Regions from separate parts of the Arthrobacter sp. NicSoilB4 genome, predicted to be linked through region 3. Evidence: riboswitches for the same ligand, from Rfam matches in the RefSeq annotation. Region 3 holds a riboswitch; each other region holds the start of a gene.
The links. A riboswitch is a leader RNA that binds a small molecule or an ion and turns the genes downstream of it on or off. The one in region 3 is predicted to bind thiamine pyrophosphate.

Region 1 (7,256 bases), 1.3 Mb from region 3:
GACTGGAGCAGAGGAAGCAGCCACTGCTGCCGCGCCCGCAGAAGCCGCCGCGCCCGCCGCCGAAGCACCTGCCGCAGCCGCGTCGCTCTTCCTGGAGCCGGGCGCGGTCACCTCGATGATTTTCCAGGCACCCGACCTGGCCGCCGTCGTGCGTCCGGCCCCGGCGGCTGCCGCCGCGGAAGCTGACGAAGAAGAGGGCGAGGAGGGCGAGGGCGAAGACGCCGGAAACCGCCGTCGCCGCCGCAGCCGGGGACGCCGCGGACGCAGCGGCCGCATCGAAGAGTCCGAGACCGAGGCCGAAGGCAGCGAAGAAGAAGCAGAAGAGGGCGCCGAGGGAACACTCGAAGACGGCGTGACGTCGCGCCGCCGCCGTCGCCGCCGCCGTGGCGACCAGGACCTCGAACTGACCGGCGGGGGAGACGACGATCCGCCCAACACAGTGACCCGGGTCCGCGCGCCCCGTGCCGCCGCCGAGGCGCCGGTCAACAACCGCGTCACGTCCCTCAAGGGCTCCACCCGGCTTGAGGCGAAGAAGCAGCGCCGCCGCGAATCCCGCGACACCGGACGCCGCCGCACCGTCATCACCGAGGCCGAGTTCCTGGCCCGGCGCGAATCCGTGGACCGCCAGATGATCGTCCGCCAGCGCGACGACAGAATCCAGATCGGCGTCCTCGAGGACGGCGTCCTGGCCGAGCATTTCGTCTCGAAGACCCAGCAGGATTCCCTGATCGGCAACGTGTACCTGGGCAAGGTCCAGAACGTGCTGCCGTCGATGGAAGCCGCCTTCGTCGACATCGGACGCGGCCGCAACGCCGTGCTCTACGCCGGTGAAGTCAACTGGGAATCCGTCAACCTCGAGGGCAAGCAGCGCCGGATCGAAAACGCGCTGAAGTCCGGCGACTCCGTCCTGGTCCAGGTCACCAAGGACCCGGTGGGCCACAAGGGCGCCCGCCTCACGAGCCAGATCTCCCTGCCCGGCCGCTACCTCGTGTACGTCCCCGGCGGTTCCATGACCGGCATCTCCCGCAAGCTGCCCGACGTCGAGCGCAACCGCCTCAAGCGGATCCTCAAGGACCGCCTGCCGGAAGATGCGGGCGTCATCGTCCGCACCGCCGCCGAGGGTGCGTCCGAGGAAGAGCTCACGCATGACATCAACCGCCTCCGCGCCCAGTGGGAAGGCATCGAGGGACAGTCGACGTCCACGAAGATCCTCGCCCCCGAGCTGCTCTACGGCGAACCCGACCTGACCATCAAGGTGGTCCGTGACGTCTTCAACGAGGACTTCTCGAAGCTGATCGTCTCCGGCGAGGAAGCCTGGGACACCATCGAGGCGTACGTCACCTATGTGGCGCCGGACCTGGTGGGCCGGCTGGAGAAGTGGACCAAGGACACGGACATCTTCTCGGCCTGGCGCATCGACGAGCAGATCCACAAGGCCCTGGACCGCAAGGTCTTCCTGCCCTCCGGCGGTTCCCTCGTGATCGACCGCACCGAAGCCATGACCGTGGTGGACGTCAACACCGGCAAGTTCACCGGCTCCGGCGGCAACCTCGAGGAAACCGTCACCAAGAACAACCTCGAAGCAGCCGAGGAAGTCGTCCGGCAGCTCCGGCTCCGCGACATCGGCGGCATCATCGTCATCGACTTCATCGATATGGTGCTCGAATCCAACCGCGACCTGGTACTGCGCCGCATGGTGGAATGCCTGGGCCGGGACCGGACCAAGCACCAGGTGGCCGAGGTGACCTCGCTGGGCCTCGTGCAGATGACCCGCAAGCGGATGGGCACCGGGCTGCTTGAAGTCTTCGGCGAACAGTGCGAGACCTGCGCCGGGCGCGGCATCGTGACCCACGACGAGCCCGTCGAGCACCGCCGCGCCAACGTCGTTGCCGCCGAGCACCACGTCCCGCGGACCGAGCAGCAGCCGGCCGCGCGGACCGAACGCAAGAGCCGCCGCCGCGGCCGGGGCGGCCAAGGAACGGACGTCCAGTCCGCGCCGGCAGCCGTGCACGCCGAGCCCACCGAAGCCGAGCGCCACGCCAAGGCCGAGGCAACCCGCGCCGCCCTGGCGAACATCGCAGCAGCGGCGCACGCCGCCCACCTGCATGACGGCGAGGCAACCGCCGCCGACGCCGGGGCCCGCGAGGCAGCGGTGGAGGCCGCAGTCGAGGCTGCCGTCGAGCTGGCCGCGTCGGAGGAAGCTGCCGGGCGTCCGGCAGCCGTGCTGACGTTTGGCGGCGAGCAGGTCGCTCTTCCGTTCGTGGAGCACGCCGACGAGGCCAGTGCGCCCGCGCTGACCCTGGACCTGCTGACCGAGGCTTTCGCCAACCTCGGCGAAGCCGAAGGGGCCAAGGTTCCCGCAGCGCAGGAACCGGCAACACAGGAGCCTGCAGCGAAGGCGCCGGCGGCCCGGACGGCAGCGGCAGCTCCGGCCCGCACCGGCGGAACCGGCCCGGGACGCACCCAGTCGCCGGGTTCCCAGACCGAAGCTGAAGCCGAAGCCGGTACCTCGCGTGCCCGCCGCGGACGCCGCAACCGGAGCGCCAGCCGCGCCCAGGGTGCAGCGAATGAAACCTCGGTGGAGCAGCGCCAGGAATCCCGGCAGTCCGCCGCCGTTTCCGTGCACGAGGCCAAGGTCCCGGCAACAAAGGCGCCGGAGGCGAAGCCGGCCGCCAGCGAGCCGATCATCCTCGGCGTCGGCGTTCCGGCCTCGGAGCTTTAGCCCCGGAACAGTTCAGCAAGGCCGCGGGTGCGGTCCGGACGGCGTAGCAATACGCGCGGTTCGGGCCGTGCCCGCGTCTTCGTTAAGGGATGCGGCTAGGCTGGAACCCTGACACGGGGTGCCGCGCATCGAGCCGGCTGAGATCCAGACCCGTTGAACCTGTCCGGTTAGCACCGGCGAAGGGATGTCTCTCTTGACCACCGCCTCATCGTTTCTTCCGCCTGTCCCCGCCCCTTCGACGCCCCGGATCCCGCGGGTGCTCGCGATCGCCGGCTCCGACCCCTCCGGCGGCGCCGGCATCCAGGCCGACCTTAAGAGCATTGCCGCGCACGGCGGCTACGGCATGGCCGCCATCACGGCCCTGACCGCCCAGAACACCCGCGGTGTCAGCGCCGTCCACGTCCCGCCGGCGGCCTTCCTGACCGCCCAGCTGGATGCCATCAGCCAGGACATCACCATCGACGCCGTCAAGATCGGGATGCTGGGGGATGCCGCCGTGATTGATGCTGTCCGCGGCTGGCTCGAGAGGGCCCGGCCCGGCGTCGTGGTCCTGGATCCCGTTATGGTGGCGACGAGCGGAGACCGGCTGCTGCAGGAGTCCGCCGAGGCAGCCCTGCACGCGCTGCTGCCGTACGCGGACCTGATCACGCCCAACCTCGCCGAACTCGCCGTCCTGCTCAGGGAGGAGACCGCCGAGGACTGGGCCGGGGCACTGGAACAGGGCAAGCGGCTCGCCGCCCAGACCGGCTCCACGGTCCTGGTGAAGGGCGGCCACCTCCAGGCCGGAACGGGCCCCGGGGGCGACCAGACCGGCCCCGGCAACGACGACTGCGGCAACGGATGCCCCGACGCGCTGGTCAACACCGGCGGACTCCTGGCCCAGGACGTCGTGGTGGTGCCGGGAGAGCGGGTGCACACCCGCAACAGCCACGGCACGGGGTGTTCGCTGTCCTCCGCGATCGCCACAGTCCAGGCCAGGAAAATCGGGCAGGCCAGGGACACGGCGCGGGCCGGCGGAGCGGGGGACTGGGAAGCCGCGCTCCGCGAGGTCAAGCCATGGCTGCAGGAGGCACTGCGCACCTCTGCGGCCCTCGGCGTCGGCACCGGCAACGGCCCGGTCCACCATTTCCACCACGTGCAGCAGTACACCCATGACCACGGCGCCCGGCAAAGGGGAACCGCCGCCCGGGGACCGGCCGAAGGGGAGTTCGCCGTCGCGCTCCGGGAAGCGGCCACCGCCGACCTTAAGGCGATCTACGGCCTTGACTTCATCAGGGGCCTCGCCGACGGAACGCTGCCGGAGAACGAGTTTGCCTACTACCTTGCCCAGGACGCCCTGTACCTCAATGGCTACTCCCGCGTGCTGGCCCGGGCCGCCGCGATTGCACCCACTGAGGCCGAGCAGCTGTTCTGGGCCCGCTCGGCGCAGAACTGCCTGGAGGTCGAGTCGGAGCTGCACCGGACCTGGCTCAGCACGCGCACGGCGGTGACGACGCCCGGGCCGGTCACCAAGTCCTACGTTGACCACCTCCTGGCCGCCTCGATCTCCGGCAGTTACGGTGTGCTCGTGGCCGCCGTGCTGCCGTGCTTCTGGCTCTATGCCGAGGTGGGTGAGACCCTGTACCGGCAGTTCCTCGCCGCTGGCGCACCGGAGTCCCATCCCTACGCCGTCTGGCTGCGCACCTACGCCGACGAGGCGTTTGTTGCCGCCACCCGGCAGGCCGTCGCCTACACCGACGCCGCCGCCCGGGCGGCATCGGCGGGCGAACGGGACGCCATGACGCTGGCCTTCCGGCAGTCCGCACGCTACGAGGTCGACTTCTTCGACGCGCCGCGGCTGCACGCCTGACGGCGGGCGCCCGGATGGGCCTGTACGATAGGTGGGCACGGTTCCGGAAGTCGTTGCGGCGGGCTCTGTCCATACAGAGTGGTGCCTATCACGTACCTCCCTTCGGAACCAGCCTCATTTGCGGCCGAAGGCAAAATTAGCGTAGTCTAGATCTTCGGTGCTTACGCCAACACTTGGGTTATGACCTTGAGGACGCTCCATCCGATTTCGGATGTGTTTGTCCACGGGATAGCTCATGGATTCCCTTGGGAACTCCACCGGCGTAGAGGCACAGCGTGAGCCGGACCAAACACATTGGACCCAGGTTCCGCACGCAAATCTAGTAATAAACGTCGAGAGAAGTGAGTTCCCCAGTGGTGTACGCGATTGTCCGCGCAGGCGGCCGCCAAGAGAAGGTTTCCGTTGGAGACTTCGTTACCCTGAACCGCGTCCCCGGTGGAGCCGGCAGCACCTTTGAGTTGCCCGCACTGCTCCTGGTAGACGGTGACAAGGTCACGTCTGCAGCTTCGGACCTGGCCAAGGTAAAGGTTACGGCTGAGATCCTTGAGGACCTTCGCGGTCCCAAGATCGTCATCCAGAAGTTCAAGAACAAGACCGGTTACAAGAAGCGCCAGGGTCACCGTCAGGAATTGACCAAGGTCAAGATCACCGGTATCAAGTAACTAATCGTTACTGTTCAGGTTTTCAGCAGATTCCCCAGAATTTTAAGGCAGGCATTTCCAAATGGCACATAAAAAAGGCGCGAGCTCCACTCGCAACGGTCGTGACTCGAACGCCCAGTACCTCGGCGTCAAGCGCTTCGGCGGCCAGGTAGTTTCCGCAGGCGAGATCATCGTCCGCCAGCGTGGCACCCACTTCCACCCGGGCGCCGGCGTGGGCCGTGGCGGCGACGACACCCTGTTCGCTCTGACCCCCGGCGCTGTCGAGTTCGGCACCCGCCGCGGTCGTCGCGTTGTGAACATTGTGGCTGCTGCAGCTGCAGAGTAACAACAAGTCTTGTATCGGTGGAGCGGGCCATTAGGTCCGCTCCACCGGTGTTTTAACCGCATTACAATCATCCTGGGCGTCCTTGGCGCCTGAGGGAACAGCACTGAGGAGATCCACGTGGCCAGCTTTGTAGACCGGGTAGTACTGCACGTATCCGGCGGTACCGGCGGCCACGGTTGTGTCTCCGTCCACCGCGAGAAGTTCAAGCCGCTCGGCGGTCCCGACGGCGGCAACGGCGGCAACGGCGGCGACGTCATCCTGCGCGTCGACACCCAGACCACCACCCTGCTGGACTACCACCACGCACCGCACCGCCACGCCACCAACGGCGGCCCGGGCATGGGTGACTGGCGCGCCGGCAAACACGGCGAAACCCTGATTCTTCCGGTCCCCATTGGCACCGTGGTCAAGTCCAAGGCCGGCGAAGTCCTCGCAGACCTCGTGAGCGAGGGCGCGGAATACGTTGCCGCAGCCGGCGGCATCGGCGGACTCGGCAACGCCTCGCTCTCCTCGCAGAAGCGCCGCGCGCCCGGCTTTGCGCTGCTCGGCATCGAAGGCGAGTCCAGCGACGTCGTCCTCGAACTGAAGTCCATCGCCGACATCGCCCTGGTCGGCTTCCCGTCCGCCGGCAAGTCCAGCCTGATCGCGGCCATGTCCGCCGCGCGGCCCAAGATCGCCGACTACCCGTTCACCACCCTGATCCCGAACCTCGGCGTCGTCCAGGCCGGCGACGTGCGCTTCACCATCGCCGACGTCCCGGGCCTCATCGAGGGTGCCAGTGAAGGCAAGGGCCTCGGCCACCACTTCCTGCGCCACGTCGAGCGCTGCGCCGCCCTGGTGCACGTCCTTGACTGCGGCACGCTCGAATCGGACCGCGATCCGCTCTCCGACCTCGCCGTCATCGAGGCCGAGCTGGAGAAGTACGCCGTGGACATGAGCTACGCCGGCTCCGACGGCGAAGTCGTCCCCCTGAACCACCGCCCCCGCCTGGTCGCACTGAACAAGGTTGACCTGCCGGACGGCAAGGACATGGCCGAATTCGTCCGCCCCGAACTCGAATCCCGCGGCTACAGGGTCTTCGAAATCTCGGCGACCAGCCACGAGGGCCTCCGCCAGCTCGGCTTTGCCATGGCCGAAATCGTCCAGGCCGCCCGCGACGCCGTCGCCGCCGCCCCGCCGAAGGTGGCGGCCCCGGTCCTCAAGCCCCGCGCCGTCAACGAATCCGGCTTCAAGATCCGCCGCGAGGAGAAGAACCTGGAGCCGCTGTTCCGCGTCCTCGGCGACAAGCCCGTGCGCTGGGTCAAGCAGACCGACTTCACCAACGAGGAAGCCATCGGCTACCTCGCCGACCGCCTGGCCAAGCTCGGCGTCGAAAACGAACTCTTCAAGCAGGGTGCCAAGCCGGGCGACATGGTGGTCATCGGCGAGGACGACGGCGTCGTCTTCGACTGGGAGCCCACGATGATGGCCGGCGCCGAACTGCTGGCTGCACCGCGCGGCACGGACGTGCGTTTCGCCGACATCGGCGACCGCCCCACCCGCGGGCAGAAGCGCGACGAGCAGATCGAACGCCGCGAGGCCAAGGCTGCCGCCCGCGCCGAACTCGAAGCCGAACGCAAGGCCGGCATCTGGACCGAATCCGTCAGCGGACGCCGTGCCGCCAAGCCGCTCAAGGAGAGTGGACTGGGCGCAACAGAT
Region 2 (7,256 bases), 810 kb from region 3:
GCCGTCGCCAGCAGCACCGCGTCGCAGCCAAGCTCCATGGCAAGGGCTGCGTCGGAGGCGGTGCCGATCCCGGCGTCGAGGACCACGGGCACGGAGGCGCGCGAGACGATCAGTTCGATGTTGTGCGGATTCAGGATGCCGAGGCCCGTGCCGATGGGCGCGCCCAGGGGCATCACCGCCGTGGCGCCGAGGTTTTCCAGCCGCAGGGCAAGCACCGGGTCATCGTTGGTGTAGGCGAAGACCTTGAACCCCCGGCCCACGAGCTGCTCGGTGGCCTCGACGAGTTCGACGGCGTCCGGCAGCAGGGTGTGCTCGTCCGCGATGACTTCCAGCTTCACCCAGTCCGTTTCGAGGGCCTCGCGGGCCAGTTCGGCGGTCAGCACGGCGTCCCTTGCCGTGAAGCATCCCGCGGTGTTGGGCAGCACCCGGATGTTGTGGTCCAGCAGCAGCTGAAACAGCGAACCGGCTTCCGCAGGCGAATAGCGGCGCATGGCGACAGTGGTCAGCTCGGTGCCCGAGGCCAGCAGCGCGGCCCCCAGCCCGCCCAGGCTCGGCGCCCCGCCGGTGCCCATGATCAGCCGCGACCCCAGCTGTACGCCGTCGACCTCAAACGGATCCGCTGCAGCCGCCGACACTCCGGGTGCCGCGGCCAGGGTGGTGTCCTCCATGCTGCTCATCCTCCCTGTACCGCCGTGACCAGTTCGACGTCGTCCCCGTCGGCGAGCGCGGTGCCGTGCCACTGGCTGCGGGGTACCACCTCCGCGTTGCGGGCGACGGCGACCCCGAGTTTCCGGCCGTCGGCGGACTGGCCGTTCGGGGCCAGCGGCCGGCCGGTGACCGCGCTGACGAGGGTGCCCACCGAGGCGCCGTCGGGCAGCGTGTGCCCGGTTCCGTTCAATGTGATGTTCATGCCGTTTCCTTGCTGTGCTCAGGGTTGGGATTGGTGGTCCGCAGGGACGTGTCCGGCTGTCTCGCGGCGGGCGGGCCGCAGGGCTCGGTACCTGCGGCGAACCTGTCCGGCCGGAACCGGACCCAGCGGGGGTCCGCGGCGCCGTCGAGCAACTGCCGGCAGATGTCCGCGGCGGCGGGCGTGAGCAGGATTCCGTGCCGGAAGAAACCGGTGGCGATGATCAGCCCTGCAACACCCCCGGCGCCTCCAGGTTGCGCCACCCGGCCCAGCAGCGGTGCGTTGTCCGGCGTCCCGGGCCGTGCCCTGGCGGTGGCCTCCAGCAGTTCAAGTTCGGCGACGGCGGGGAGCAGCTGCTGTGCGTCGCGCAGCAGCTGGTAGACGCCGCCGGCTGAGACTGCCGAGCCGGGCGGGGCACCGGCCGGGGCTGCCGAACGGCTGTCTTCACCGAGGGCGTCTTCCCGTTGCGTGGCACCGATGACTACTGTGCCGTCCTGCCGGGGAACGATGTAGACCGGCACTCCGCGGACCAGCCCCCGCACGGTTGAAGTGAGCAGCGGCCGCAGTCTCTCCGGGACCCGGAGCCGGAGAATATCGCCGTGGACCGGCCGCAGCGGCAACCGGAGTCCGGCGGGCAGGCCGTGGAGCGCGGCGGCGCCCAGCCCGTTGGCCACGATAGTTTCCCTGGCCAGCACGGATCCGCCGCCGGCGAGGCTGGCTCCGGCCACGCGCCCGTCCTGCCACAACAGCCCGGCGGCGCGACGGCTGACGGTGTCGCAGCCGCTGTCCGCCGCCAGGAGTTCCCCGATCCGGGCGAGCAGCCGGCGCGGGTCCACCTGGTGGTCGGCTGGGATGTCGAAGGCACAGGAGATGCCGGGGCTGAGCAGCGGTTCGCGCGTGCGCGCCTCGCGGACACTCAACGGCTCGACGCCAAGGCCGTACGCCTGCTGGACGGTGCGCAGGTCCGCGAGCGCCCGGCGGTCGGCTGCGTCGGCGCCCACGGCGAGGGTCGGCGTCGTGAGGTAACCCGTACTGCTGACGGCGGCAGTGCGCGTGTCCGGGCCGGCGCCCCCTGCCTCCAGCGCCGCGGCAAATGCCGGCCAGAGGCGTGAGGACTCGAGCATAAGCTCCAGGAGGGGCTCTTCCTGGTAGTGCAGTTCACTCACGGGGGCGAGCATGCCGGCGGCAGCCCAGCTGGCGCCGCTTCCCGGGGCGTCGTCGATGAGGGCGACCGTTCGGCCCGAGCGTCGCGCCGCCCAGGCGATCCCGTGGCCAACAGCCCCGCCGCCAATCACGGCGACGTCGTAACATTTCCCGGCTTCGGTGTCATCAGGGCCGGCCGCAGCAGGCGGCTCGGCGTCAGTGCCCGCGGCCGTGCCGCGGGCGGATGTGGTGCCCATGAAGGATTCCTTCCCTACGCCGGTACTAACCGGATCAGGTCAAGCGGTCGGCTCTGACGCCCTCTCAGCCTGCCGGCGCCGGACGCTGGTGGCGTCGTCGGCGGCGGGCTCCCGCGGTATTGGCCCAGTTTAGAGGAACTAGGCTGGAGGCATGAGCCAGGATGCCGCCCACACCACCGCCCGCCTGTACCTTTGCACCGATGCCCGGCAGGGCCGCGGCGACTTTGCGGACTTCGTGGATGAGGCCTTTGCCGGCGGCGTCGACATCATTCAGCTGCGCGACAAGTCGCTGGAGGCGGCCGAGGAACTGGAACTGCTGGAGGTCCTGCACCAGGCAGCCCGCCGCCACAACCGCCTGTGGGCCGTCAACGACCGGGCGGACCTCGCCTCGCTCTCGGGGGCCCCGGTATTCCATATCGGGCAGAAGGACATCCCCACGGGCGCCGCCAGGGATTTCCTGGGCCAGGACACCGCCCTCGGGCTGTCCACCCACAGCCCGGAGCAGGTGGATGCGGCCATTGCCTCCTCGGCCGGCCGCAACGGCCTGGACTACTTCTGCGTCGGGCCGGTGTGGGCCACCCCCACCAAGCCGGGCCGCGCCGCCGTCGGACTCGAGCTGGTGCGCTACGCTGCGGACGCGGCAGCCGGCGGGGTGCCGTGGTTCGCCATTGGCGGCATTGACCTCGAAAATGTGGAACAGGTGGTGGAGGCCGGCGCCCGCAGGATCGTGGTGGTCCGTGCCATCACCGAAGCCGACGATCCCGCCGGTGCCGCCCGGGCTCTGCTCGCCGCACTCGACGCCGCCGGGAACTGAGCGGGCAGTTCAGCCGGCCAGGCCGAGCTGTTTCATCCGGCGCGAGTGGTTGGCTGCCAGCTCCGCCATGAGCCTGCGGACCAGTTCCTTGGACCTGTCCTCGTCAGCGTCGACCAGGCCGCCGATGAACGCGTGCTCGAAGCTCACCCGCTGCGCCTGGGTCAGGGCTTCGCCGAGAAGGCGCCTGGCCCACAGCGCCAGCCGTGACGCCAGCCGCGGGTCATCCGCGAGGGCGGACTTGAGCCGTTCCCGCAGCACGGCGGTGGCCTCCTCATCGGCCTGGATCTGCTCGACCAGGGCCCGGGTCCCGGCGTCGACGTACCGCGAAATGGCCCGGTAGAAATCGGCGGAGACAGTGTCGATCACATACGCCTTCATGAGCGATTCGTACCAGTCCGCCGGGCGGGTGCGTTCGTGGAAATGGTCCACGGACGGCTGGAACGGCAGCATGGCAGCCTCCGTGTCCAGACCCATGGCTTCGAGTTTGGCGCTGACCAGTTCGTAGTGCTGGAACTCGATCACGGCGATCCGGCCCAGCACCGCGCGGTCGTGCAGCGACGGTGAATACCGGGCATCGGAGGAGAGCCGTTCGAAGGCGGACAGCTCGCCGTAGGCCATCACGCCGAGCAGATCCATCAGAAAGCTGTTGTAGCGGGCAGGATCAGCCGGGGATGTGCTCATGATCCAAGACTAATGGCGCAAATCGAGCTAATCTGATTTTCGTGTCCCATCACCGCCTGACCCCGAGCGTCCACCGGCAAGAGAACCAACTGGCCGAGGCGCTCAGCGCGCTGCGGGCAACGCTCGAACTGCCCGGCCCCTTCCCCGAGGACGTGCTCCGGGAGGCCAAGGAGGCAGTCGCGCGCCACGAGCTGCCGGAGCTGGATTTCACGCACATCGAGTTCGTGACCATCGATCCGGCGTCGTCCACCGACCTGGACCAGGCCCTCTTCATCGACCGCGCCGGCGAGGGCTACACGGTGTTCTATGCGATCGCCGACGTCCCCTCCTTCGTGGCCCCCGGGGGTGCCCTCGACGCCGAGACCCGCCGCCGCGGCCAGACCTTTTACACCCCGGATGGCCGGATCCCGCTGCACCCGGAGGTCATCAGCGAAGAAGCCGGAAGCCTGCTGGCCGGCCAGCTGTGCGCCGCGTTTGTCTGGGAATTCGAGCTGGACGCTGCCGCCGAGGTGTCCGCGGTGCGGGTGCGCCGGGCCGCGGTCCGCAGCCGGGCCAAGCTCAACTACCCGGGCGTGCAGGCCGAACTCGACGCCGGCACCGCCGCACCCGTGCTGCAGCTGCTCAAGGAAGTCGGAATGAAGCGCGTGGAGCTGGAACGGCTCCGCGGGGGCGCCAGCCTCAACATGCCGGAACAGGAAATCGAACAACTGCCCGACGGCGGCTACCGGATCGTGGCCGCCCCGCCGCTGCCCGTGGAGGACTGGAACGCACAGATTTCCCTCATGACGGGGATGGCCGCCGCGGGAATCATGCTGAAGGGCAAAGTCGGCATCCTGCGCACCATGCCGGCTCCGGATGCCGCCTCGCTGGCGCATTTCCACCGCCAGACCCGCGCCCTGGGCAAGCCGTGGGACGGCGAAATGAGTTACGGCGAATACCTGCGCACCCTCGATCCCACCGACCCGCAGCAGCTGGCCATCGTGCACTCGGCCGGCATGCTGTTCCGCGGCGCCGGCTACACCCCGTTCGACGGAACGGTTCCCGACGCCGCCATCCAGGCCGCGATCGGCGCAGCCTACGCCCACTCCACCGCCCCGCTGCGCCGGCTGATCGACCGTTTTGTCCTGGTGATCTGCGAGGCACTCAGCAACGGCGCGGACGTCCCGGCCTGGGCCCGCGAAGCCCTCCCGTCCCTGCCCGCGATCATGGCCGCCTCGGACCAGCTGGCCGCCCGGCTGGAACGCCTCTCGCTCGATACGGTCGAGGCGGCACTCCTGGTCAACCACGTCGGCCAGGAGTTCGACGCCGTCGTGATCTCCGGTTCCAAACCCGCCCGAAACGGAAAGAACGGGAACGGAAAGAACGGCAACGGGGGCGGCAACGGAAACGGCCCCTCCGGGATCGTGCAGATCGCCGAGCCTGCGGTCACGGCCCGCTGCCCCGGCGAACTGGAACCCGGCACCCACGTCCGGGTGCGGATTGTTTCAGCCGACATTGCCACCCGCGAGGTCCGGCTGGAGCTGGTGGGCTGAGCAATTGGCGCTGTTCCCCCCGCGCATCTTGTATGACTCAGCGCGGTCCGTCGAGGATCCGGGCCGCGTACAGCTAGACTGGAAGGGTAGATATGGATGCCCGGTCGTTGATTTCCTTGATTTTCGAATTCAACAAGCCCGCCCCTACGCGATCTTGAGATAGACCCGCTGGTCACCAGTGCCAGCATTTAGATAGCCCGCGATCGGCTTCCACTGGATTTGCTTGCGCGCCTGAGCGTGCTCCGGAACGGCCACCCGGCCGGCCCCGTTGAGCAAGCAGCGCAGCCCAAATGAATAAGGAAACTCCCCTGTGAGTGAATTGCACACGCACCAGCTTCTGACCGACGATTCCGGAACGGAAACGATCGAGCCGGAAGAGACCATCATCTCGGACGAAAAGCCGCACGAGATAGCCGAGAAGACCTTCGCGGACTACAACGTCCGCGCCGATATCGTGGAGTCCCTTGCCGACGCCGGCATCACCCACCCCTTCCCGATCCAGGCCATGACCCTGCCGGTCGCCCTGAGCGGCCATGACATCATCGGCCAGGCCAAGACCGGAACGGGCAAGACCCTCGGCTTCGGCATCCCGGCGCTGCAGCGCGTCGTCGGACCGGACGACGCCGGGTTCGACAAACTCCCCGCCCCCGGCGCACCGCAGGCCCTCGTGATTGTTCCGACCCGCGAGCTGGCGGTCCAGGTTGCCAGCGACCTGCAGAACGCCGCCCGCAAGCGCAACGCCCGGATCACCACGATCTACGGCGGCCGGGCCTACGAGCCGCAGGTTGAGGCGCTGCAGAAGGGCGTCGAGGTCGTCGTCGGTACTCCCGGCCGCCTCATCGACCTGTACAAGCAGAAGCACCTGGTCCTGAAAAACGTCAAGATGGTCATCCTTGACGAGGCCGACGAAATGCTGGACCTCGGCTTCCTGCCCGACGTCGAGACCCTCATCGCCGGCACGCCGCCCGTGCGCCAGACGCTGCTGTTCTCCGCCACCATGCCCGGCCCGGTCATTGCCATGGCGCGCCGCTACATGACGCAGCCGACCCACATCCGCGCCGCCGACCCGGACGACGAGGGCCTCACCAAGCGCGACATCCGCCAGCTGATCTACCGCGCCCACAGCATGGACAAGATCGAGGTAGTGGCCCGCATCCTGCAGGCCCGCGGCCGCGGCCGCACCATCATCTTCACCAAGACCAAGCGCACCGCCGCCAAGGTTGCCGAGGAACTCGTGGACCGCGGCTTCGCCGCCGCGGCAATCCACGGCGACCTCGGCCAGGGCGCCCGCGAGCAGGCCCTCCGCGCCTTCCGCAACAACAAGGTGGACGTTCTCGTCGCCACCGACGTCGCCGCCCGCGGCATCGACGTCGACGACGTCACGCACGTCATCAACTACCAGTGTGTCGAAGACGAAAAGATCTACCTGCACCGCGTGGGCCGCACCGGCCGCGCCGGCAACAAGGGCACCGCCGTGACCTTCGTCGACTGGGACGACATGCCCCGCTGGGGCCTGATCAACAAGGCCCTGGGGCTCAGCGTCCCGGAGCCGGTGGAAACCTACTCCTCCTCGCCGCACCTCTTCGAGGAACTCGACATCCCCGAGGGCACCAAGGGCCGCCTGCCCCGCGACAAGCGGGTGCTCGCCGGCGTCGACGCCGAAGTCCTCGAGGACCTGGGCGAGACCGGCAAGAAGAACACCCGCGCCGGCGGACAGACCAGCGGTCGTGACAGCGGTCGTGACAGCGCCCGCAGCGGCTCACGCGACGGCAGCAGCACGGGCGGCCGCGACGGAGGCCGCAGCAGCTCCCGCGAAGGTGGCCGCGACACGCGCCGCAGCGCCGGCGCCGGCGGCGGAAAAGACAGCGGACGCTCCGGCGACCGCCGTCGCCGTCCGGCCGACGCCGAAGCCAGCACCGGCC
Region 3 (7,256 bases):
ACAGTGAACATTGCCAGTTTCGCCCCGCTCGCCGTCCTCTTTCCCATCCTCGGCGCTGCCCTGACATTCCTGCTGATCCGGCACACGAGGGCCCAGCGGACCGTAAGCATCGCCGTCCTTTCCGTAACGCTGCTGCTCGAATGCTGGCTGCTTGCCTCCGTCTGGGACGGCGGCACAGCGGCGGTCAATATCGGCGGCTGGCTCCCGCCCTGGGGCATCGTGATGGTGGTGGACCAGTTCTCCTCGCTGATGCTCGTAGTGTCCTCCTCCGTGAGCCTGGCCGTGTTGGTCTACGCCACCGGGCAGGGCATGGCCGACGGCGACCAGGACGCGCCGGTCTCGATCTTCCACCCCACCTACCTGATCCTGGTGGCTGGAGTGTCCAACGCCTTCCTCTCCGGGGACCTGTTCAACCTCTATGTGGGCTTCGAGATCCTGCTGACCGCGAGTTACGTGCTGATGACACTCGGCGGGACCGGTCCGCGGATCCGGGCCGGAGTGACCTACGTTGTGGTCTCGGTGGTATCGTCCGTGCTCTTCCTGATCGCGATTGCCATGATCTACGGGGCCACGGGGACCATCAACATGGCCGACCTCGCCATCAAGCTCGCGGAGCTGGATCCGGGCACCCGGAACCTGCTGCACGTCATGCTGCTCGTGGCGTTCGGGATCAAGGCCGCGGTGTTCCCGCTGTCCTTCTGGCTGCCCGACTCCTACCCAACGGCGCCGGCCCCGGTCACAGCCGTGTTCGCCGGCCTGCTGACCAAGGTGGGCGTTTACGCCATGGTCCGGACAGAAACGCTGCTGTTCCCGGGAGACACGTTCAATACGCCGCTGATGGTCGCCGCCCTGCTGACCATGGTGGTCGGGATCCTCGGCGCCCTGGCCCAGAGCGACATCAAACGACTCCTGTCCTTCACCCTGGTCAGCCACATCGGCTACATGGTGTTCGGCCTGGCTATGTCCTCGGTGGCCGGGCTGGGCGCCGCCGTGTTCTACGTCGCCCACCACATCACCATCCAGACCAGCTTGTTCCTGGTGACGGGCCTGATCGAACGCCGCGGCGGCAGTTCCTCGATGGACCGCGTCGCCGGCCTGGCCAAGCTGTCCCCATTGCTGGCGGTGCTGTTCTTCGTCCCCGCCATGAACCTGGCGGGCATCCCGCCGTTCTCCGGTTTCCTGGGCAAACTAGGCCTGCTGCAGGCCGGCGTCCAGCTCGGCACCCCGCTGGCCTATGCGCTGGTGATCGGCGGTGTGCTGACCAGCCTGCTGACACTGCTGGCCATCGCCAGGGTCTGGAACCGCGCCTTCTGGCGAAAGCCTGAGGATGCCGAACACCCCGACCCGGTGCTGCTGGCGGATCCCGCCGACTCGGCCAGGGGCGACCGGGCCGGAAAGACGAATGTCACCCTCCTGCCGCGGACGATGGTGGGTTCCACGCTGGGGCTGGTCCTCTTCGGCGTCGGGCTGACGGTCTTTGCCGGGCCGCTGTTCCGGGTGGCGGACCAGTCCGCCGTCGACATGCTGGACCGGACCTCGTATATCCAGGCTGTCCTCGGCGAGGGAACACCCGTTCCGGCGCTCTCCCAGCCTCGACCGGACCCCGCCGGCGTTCCGCCGGCCAGCGGGGAGGAGCGCAAATGAGCCGGAAACGGATATCCCTGCGCCAGGAACTGCCGCTGCTGGTCTGGCTCGTGATTGTCTGGGCCGCACTGTGGCAGGACTTCAGTCCGGGCAACCTGCTCTTCGGCGCCCTCATTGCGGTGCTGGTGGCCCGGCTGTTCTACCTGCCCCCGGTGGAACTCGGCGGACGCTTCAACGTGCTGCGCGCCGTTCCGTTCGCCCTGATGTTCCTGGCCAGGGTCGTGGTGGCGAGCTTCCAGGTCCTGTTCCTGGCCGTGGCAAAAGGCCCCAACGTCGTCAGCGCCGTGGTCGCCGTCCCGCTGCGGAGCCACTCCGACCTGCTGGTCACCGCCACGGGGCATGTGACCGCGTTGATCCCCGGATCGCTGGTGGTGGAAGTCGACCGCTCCACGTCCACGCTCTACATCCACGGCATCAACGTCCGCAGCGCCGAAGATGCCGCGCAGCTGCGCGCGGACGTCCGCAACACCGAAGCCGGTTTGATCAGGATCATGGGCACCAAAGCCGAACTGTCCGCCCTCAACCAGGAGCTGGTGCCATGATGCAGCTTGTCCTGACTGTCACCGCCGTCGTGCTGTCCCTGGCCGCCGGGGGAGCGATCATCCGGATCGCCAGGGGTCCGTCGCTGCTGGACCGTGTGCTCGCCGCTGACGTGCTGCTGGCCATCCTGGGAGCTGCGTTGTGTATCGACATGGCCGTGAACCGGCACCTGAACAACCTCATGCTGCTCGTGGCGGTGTCCCTGATCGGGTTTGTCGGCTCAGTGACGGTGGCCCGGTTCGTCGCCGACCGAAGGGAGCAGCCCCGTGAATCCTGAGACGTTTTCCGGCGATGCCGTGATCGACGCCGTCTCGGCCGTTTTCCTGGTGGTCGGCGCGCTGATGTCCCTTGCCGCGGCGGTGGGGCTGCTGCGGTTCCCGGACCTCATGACCCGGATGCACGCGGCCACCAAGCCGCAGGTGCTGGGGCTGTTCCTGCTGCTGTGCGCGCTGGGGCTTCAAATGCGCACCTGGTGGGTCTGGCCCGTGCTGGTGGTGGCCTGGATCTTCCAGCTGCTGACGGTGCCGGTGTCGGCGCACATGGTGGGCCGGGCCGGTTACCGCACCAAGCACCTGCACCCGGAGCTGCTCAGCACCGACGAACTGGAAGCCGTGGTGCAGCAGGCGGCCGGAACGCGCGGTTTCACGGACGACGACGGCGACGAGGTTACCGGCGGGCGGTGATGGCTGGTGCGCCCTAAACGAGGCGCTTTAGACGATGTCCTGGGTCTTGGCGAAGCGCGTGATTGCGCGCTGCGTGCCGCGGTTGGCGAGGACCTGGATGATGGCGCTGACGGACGCTGAGATCAGCGCGAAGGTCAGTGCGTGGCGCAGTGTGGTGGGGACGTCGTCGTCTTGGCCCTTGGGCGGCTTGCTGCCCGTGGACTTCTCCCAGACGGTGTCGACGAGTTTGGTGCCAGCGAAGCCGGCCAGCAGGCTGACGCCGGTGCCGAGCAACTTGATGAGGATGTTCATTCTGCGGACTCCTTGGAGGCGGGAACTGGGCTTCCCCTAGCGTAGCGTTCTTGGCCCGGCGGTCCAGCCAGGCAGGCAGGGGGCGGGACAGGTCAGCCTGAGGTACCCGCGCGGCCGAGGATGTCCGACAGGGCCTCGACCACCAGTTCATGGTCGGCTTTCTGCGGCAGACCCGACACCGTGACGGTGCCTACCATCCCGGTTCCGCGCACGTAGATGGGGAAGGCCCCGCCGTGGGCGGCAAATTCCTTCTCATCGAACCAGGCGTTGTCCTCGATCATCCGCCCCGCGGCCCGGGCCCGGAGTCCCACCAGCAGCGACGGGACCTCGTACCGCACGGCCGTGCGCTGCTTGGCCCTGATCCAGCGCTCGTTGTCCGGGGTGGCGCCCTCCAGCGCCGCATGGAAAAGCACCTGCTCGCCCTTGGTGATGTCGATGGCGATCGGGTGGGAGCGCTGCCTGCCCAGTTCCACCAGGCGGAGCCCCAGATCCAGGGCGTCGTCCTTGCTGAAAGACCGGAACTGCAGTTCGTCCATTTCCGCCAGGATGCTGCCGATGAGTGCCGCCAGGGAGCCGTGCGGCTGCGGTTCGGCGGAGTCCGGATCGTAGCCGGGTGAAGGAACTGGTGAGGTGGTCACGTGATTCAGCTTCCGTTGGTTGGCCGCCGTCGGGTAGCCAAACGGCCGCGGCGGTGTCCGGTGTTCCATGCCCTGCCGACTCTACCAAGCAAGGGTCCGCAGGTCACCGGCGGCCAAGCCGGCGGATTGTGACGGACGGGCCCGGAAAACAACCTCTTCCGGGTGTAAACTGGGCCACGCCCACAAGGGCTATTTTCAATACGACAGGGGAGCGCCGCCGTCGGGCATCACCGGGGAAATCCGGGGAAACCACAGGTGGGCGCTGAGAGTGCGGACAGCCGCAGACCCTCGAACCTGATCCGGTTAGTACCGGCGCAAGGGAGTCGAGTTCTCGGAGTGCCCGGAGCGGTGGCAGAAGCCGCGGCCCGGGGCACTCTCCCCTCCTGTTCCTCAGGAGGACGATATGACTGATACATCTGCTGCATCTGTGAAACAAACGCGCACCCGACTCAACTACAACTGGCGTGTAGTGGACATTGTGGTGGCCGCGTTGATCGCGGTGGCGGGCGGCGTGATCTTCTGGGCCTGGTCCCAGGGCGCCAACCTCATTTCCGCCCCCGTCAACGCCTTCTACCCGCCACTCACCGGGCTCTACGCCGGCGGCTGGATGATCCCGGCGGTGCTGGGCATGCTCATCATCCGCAAGCCGGGCGCCGCACTGTTCTGCGAAGCGGTGGCCGCCACGGGCGAGCTGATCATGGGCTCGCAGTACGGCACCACGGTGCTGATCTCCGGGATCCTGCAGGGCCTCGGCGCGGAACTGGTGTTCGCCGCGTTCATCTACAAGAAGTTCAACCTGCCGGTGTCCCTGCTGGCCGGGGCCGGCGCGGGCCTGTTCTGCGGGCTGAACGATGCGTTTATGCCCTGGGGCTGGAACATTGCCTACGCAGGCGGTGACAAGCTTGCCTACATCATCTTCACCGCCATCTCCGGCGCTGTGATCGCCGGCGGCCTGTCCTGGCTCGCCACCCGGGGACTGGCCAGGACCGGCGTGCTGAGCTCCTTTGCCTCCCGCAAGGCGGCTACGGAGCCCGTCTTCTCCTGATGCCTGCCTTAGAGGGGGTCCGCCCGGCCTCGATCACCGCTCGCGGCTGGGGCTGGCGGCACGCCGGCCGGTCCCGGCCCGCCGTCAGCGGCCTGGACCTGGACATCCGGCCCGGGGAGCGCGTGCTGCTGCTGGGGCCCTCGGGCGCCGGCAAGTCCACGCTGCTCCACGCCCTGGCCGGGGTGCTGGGCGACAGCTCCGCCGGTGACGCCGGCCGTACGGCCGGCACCGCGCCGGCTGACAGCGAGGACGCAGACGAGACCGGCAGCCTGCTGATCGACAGCGCCCCGCCCCGGGCCCGGCGTGGCCGTGCCGGGCTGATGCAGCAGGACCCGGAGACCCAGGTGGTGCTCTCGCGCCTTGGCGACGACGTCGCTTTCGGCGCGGAAAACCTGTCCGTACCCCCGGCGGACATCTGGCCACGCGTGGCGGAAGCGCTCGACGACGTCGGGCTGGGCCGGCTGCCGCTGGACCACCCGACGTCGGCCCTCTCCGGCGGCCAGAAGCAGCGGCTGGCACTGGCCGGCATCCTCGCGATGCGCCCCGGGTTGATCCTGCTTGACGAACCGACCGCCAACCTGGACCCCGACGGCGTCCTGGAAGTCCGGGACGCCGTCGGGCGCTGCCTGGACAAAACCGGGGCCACCCTGGTGGTGGTGGAACACCGCGTCTCGGTCTGGAAAGACCTCGTGGACAGGATTGTGGTGCTGCAGCCGGGATCCGCCACGGACTCCGCCGTGCTGATCGACGGGCCGCCGGACCAGGTCCTGGCGCAGGCGCGGGACATGCTCACCGCGGCCGGGGTCTGGGTACCCGGCTACGTGCCGGAGACCCGGGCACGCGGATCACGGACCCCCGGCCAGGAAGCCGCGGCCGGCACTTCGGGGCAGCTGCTGCTGGCCGCGGAGGATCTGGCGGTCTCGCGGGAACGGCAGCGGCGGGCGGGACTCCGAGGCGGCTTCCGTCCCATTCCGCCGGAGCCTGTGCAGTCCGGCATCTCGGCCCAGGTCCGCGCCGGCGAGGCGCTCACCATCACGGGACCGAATGGTTCGGGGAAGTCCACCTTCGCCCTGACCCTGGCCGGCCTGCTTGCGCCGGTCTCCGGCCGGGTGTCCGCCACCCTGGCACTCAGCGCCGGCGCCGGGATCGATCCGTACCGGTGGAAGGCCCAGCAGCTGATCGCCAGGATCGGCACCGTGTTCCAGGAACCCGAACACCAGTTCGTCACCGGACGCGTCCTGGATGAGCTGATGTTCGGCCCCCGGCACCTGGGCCGCGGCGGGGAACGCGTCGACGAGCTGCTGGAGCGGCTGCGGCTGACCGAGCTGGTGGACGCCAACCCGTACACGCTCTCGGGCGGCGAAAAGCGGCGCCTGTCCGTGGCCACTGTCCTCGCCGCGCACCCCCAGGTGCTGGTCCTGGACGAACCCACCTTCGGCCAGGACGCCAACACCTGGGCCGAACTCGCCTCGTTCCTGTCCGAATTGCTCGACGGCGGCACTGCCGTCGTCTCAGTGACGCACGACGCCGAATTCAGCGAGGTCCTCGGCGGCACCAGATTGAGCCTCCACGCCCCGGAACACGGGGAACCGGGCCGGGAGCCCGGGCCACAGGAGCCTGAACGCCGGGAGCCTGAACGCCGGGAACCGGGGAAGGTCCAAGCACCATGAGGCAGGAACTGACTCTGCGCGGCAACCATGCGCTGCTGACGCGCGCAAACCCGCTGGCGAAGTTCGCCGCCGTTATGCTCATCACGATGGTGCTGGCGCTGTCCATCGACTGGGTGTCAGCCTCGGTGGCGCTCGCCTTCGAACTGGCACTGCTGCCGCTGGCCGGGCTGACCCTCGGCGTGCTCTGGCAGCGGGGCTGGCCCCTGGTCCTCGCCGCTGCGCTGGGCGGCTGGAGCACAACGATTCTGGCACCGGACAGCGGGAGCATCCTGCTCGACGCCAGGATCTGGTCGATCAGCGAAGGGTCCCTGGAGCTGGGGCTCGGATTTATGATCCGCGGCCTGGCCATCGCGCTGCCGGCAGTATTGCTGATGAGCTGCACCGATCCCACGGACCTGGCCGACGCCCTCGCGCAGAAGGCGAAACTGCCGCACCGCTTCGTCCTCGGCACCCTGGCGGCGCTGCGCCTTGTGGGACTGATGGCCGAGGAATGGCAGACCATCGGCATGGCCCGCCGCGCCCGCGGCGTGGGCTCCCACGGGAACCCGCTGCAGCGGCTGCGGGCCACCCTGGGGCAGAGTTTCGGGCTGCTGGTGCAGGCCGTCCGGCGCGCCTCCCGGCTGGCTGTCACCATGGAGGCCCGCGGCTTCGGCAGCGCACAACGGACCTGGGCCCGGACGTCGGTCTTCAGCGGCCTGGACGCCTGGGTGTTCCTGGGCGGGCTGCTGATTGCCGGAGCCGCCGT

Region 1: it holds a riboswitch for thiamine pyrophosphate, as region 3 does, so the genes downstream of both, LDO13_RS10630 (bifunctional hydroxymethylpyrimidine kinase/phosphomethylpyrimidine kinase) here and LDO13_RS16850 (ECF transporter S component) in region 3, are expected to answer to the same signal.
Region 2: it holds a riboswitch for thiamine pyrophosphate, as region 3 does, so the genes downstream of both, thiO (glycine oxidase ThiO) here and LDO13_RS16850 (ECF transporter S component) in region 3, are expected to answer to the same signal.

What each region holds. Positions count from the first base shown of each region.
Region 1 is NZ_AP024653.1:2,345,350-2,352,605, reverse strand. It holds gene LDO13_RS10635 (Rne/Rng family ribonuclease) at 1-2,722, shown strand, start outside; TPP riboswitch at 2,827-2,924, shown strand; gene LDO13_RS10630 (bifunctional hydroxymethylpyrimidine kinase/phosphomethylpyrimidine kinase) at 2,907-4,571, shown strand; gene rplU (50S ribosomal protein L21) at 4,925-5,233, shown strand; gene rpmA (50S ribosomal protein L27) at 5,295-5,558, shown strand; gene obgE (GTPase ObgE) at 5,676-7,256, shown strand, end outside; gene proB (glutamate 5-kinase) at 7,255-7,256, shown strand, end outside.
Region 2 is NZ_AP024653.1:2,847,505-2,854,760, forward strand. It holds gene LDO13_RS12870 (thiazole synthase) at 1-668, opposite strand, end outside; gene thiS (sulfur carrier protein ThiS) at 674-910, opposite strand; gene thiO (glycine oxidase ThiO) at 907-2,307, opposite strand; TPP riboswitch at 2,301-2,432, opposite strand; gene thiE (thiamine phosphate synthase) at 2,459-3,121, shown strand; gene LDO13_RS12890 (ferritin-like fold-containing protein) at 3,131-3,802, opposite strand; gene LDO13_RS12895 (RNB domain-containing ribonuclease) at 3,844-5,334, shown strand; gene LDO13_RS12900 (DEAD/DEAH box helicase) at 5,645-7,256, shown strand, end outside.
Region 3 is NZ_AP024653.1:3,662,116-3,669,371, reverse strand. It holds gene LDO13_RS16885 (Na(+)/H(+) antiporter subunit C) at 1-7, shown strand, start outside; gene LDO13_RS16880 (Na+/H+ antiporter subunit D) at 4-1,644, shown strand; gene LDO13_RS16875 (Na+/H+ antiporter subunit E) at 1,641-2,186, shown strand; gene LDO13_RS16870 (monovalent cation/H+ antiporter complex subunit F) at 2,183-2,461, shown strand; gene mnhG (monovalent cation/H(+) antiporter subunit G) at 2,451-2,867, shown strand; gene LDO13_RS16860 (DUF4235 domain-containing protein) at 2,895-3,158, opposite strand; gene LDO13_RS16855 (heme-degrading domain-containing protein) at 3,251-3,796, opposite strand; TPP riboswitch at 3,992-4,135, shown strand; gene LDO13_RS16850 (ECF transporter S component) at 4,200-4,841, shown strand; gene LDO13_RS16845 (ABC transporter ATP-binding protein) at 4,841-6,511, shown strand; gene LDO13_RS16840 (energy-coupling factor transporter transmembrane component T) at 6,508-7,256, shown strand, end outside.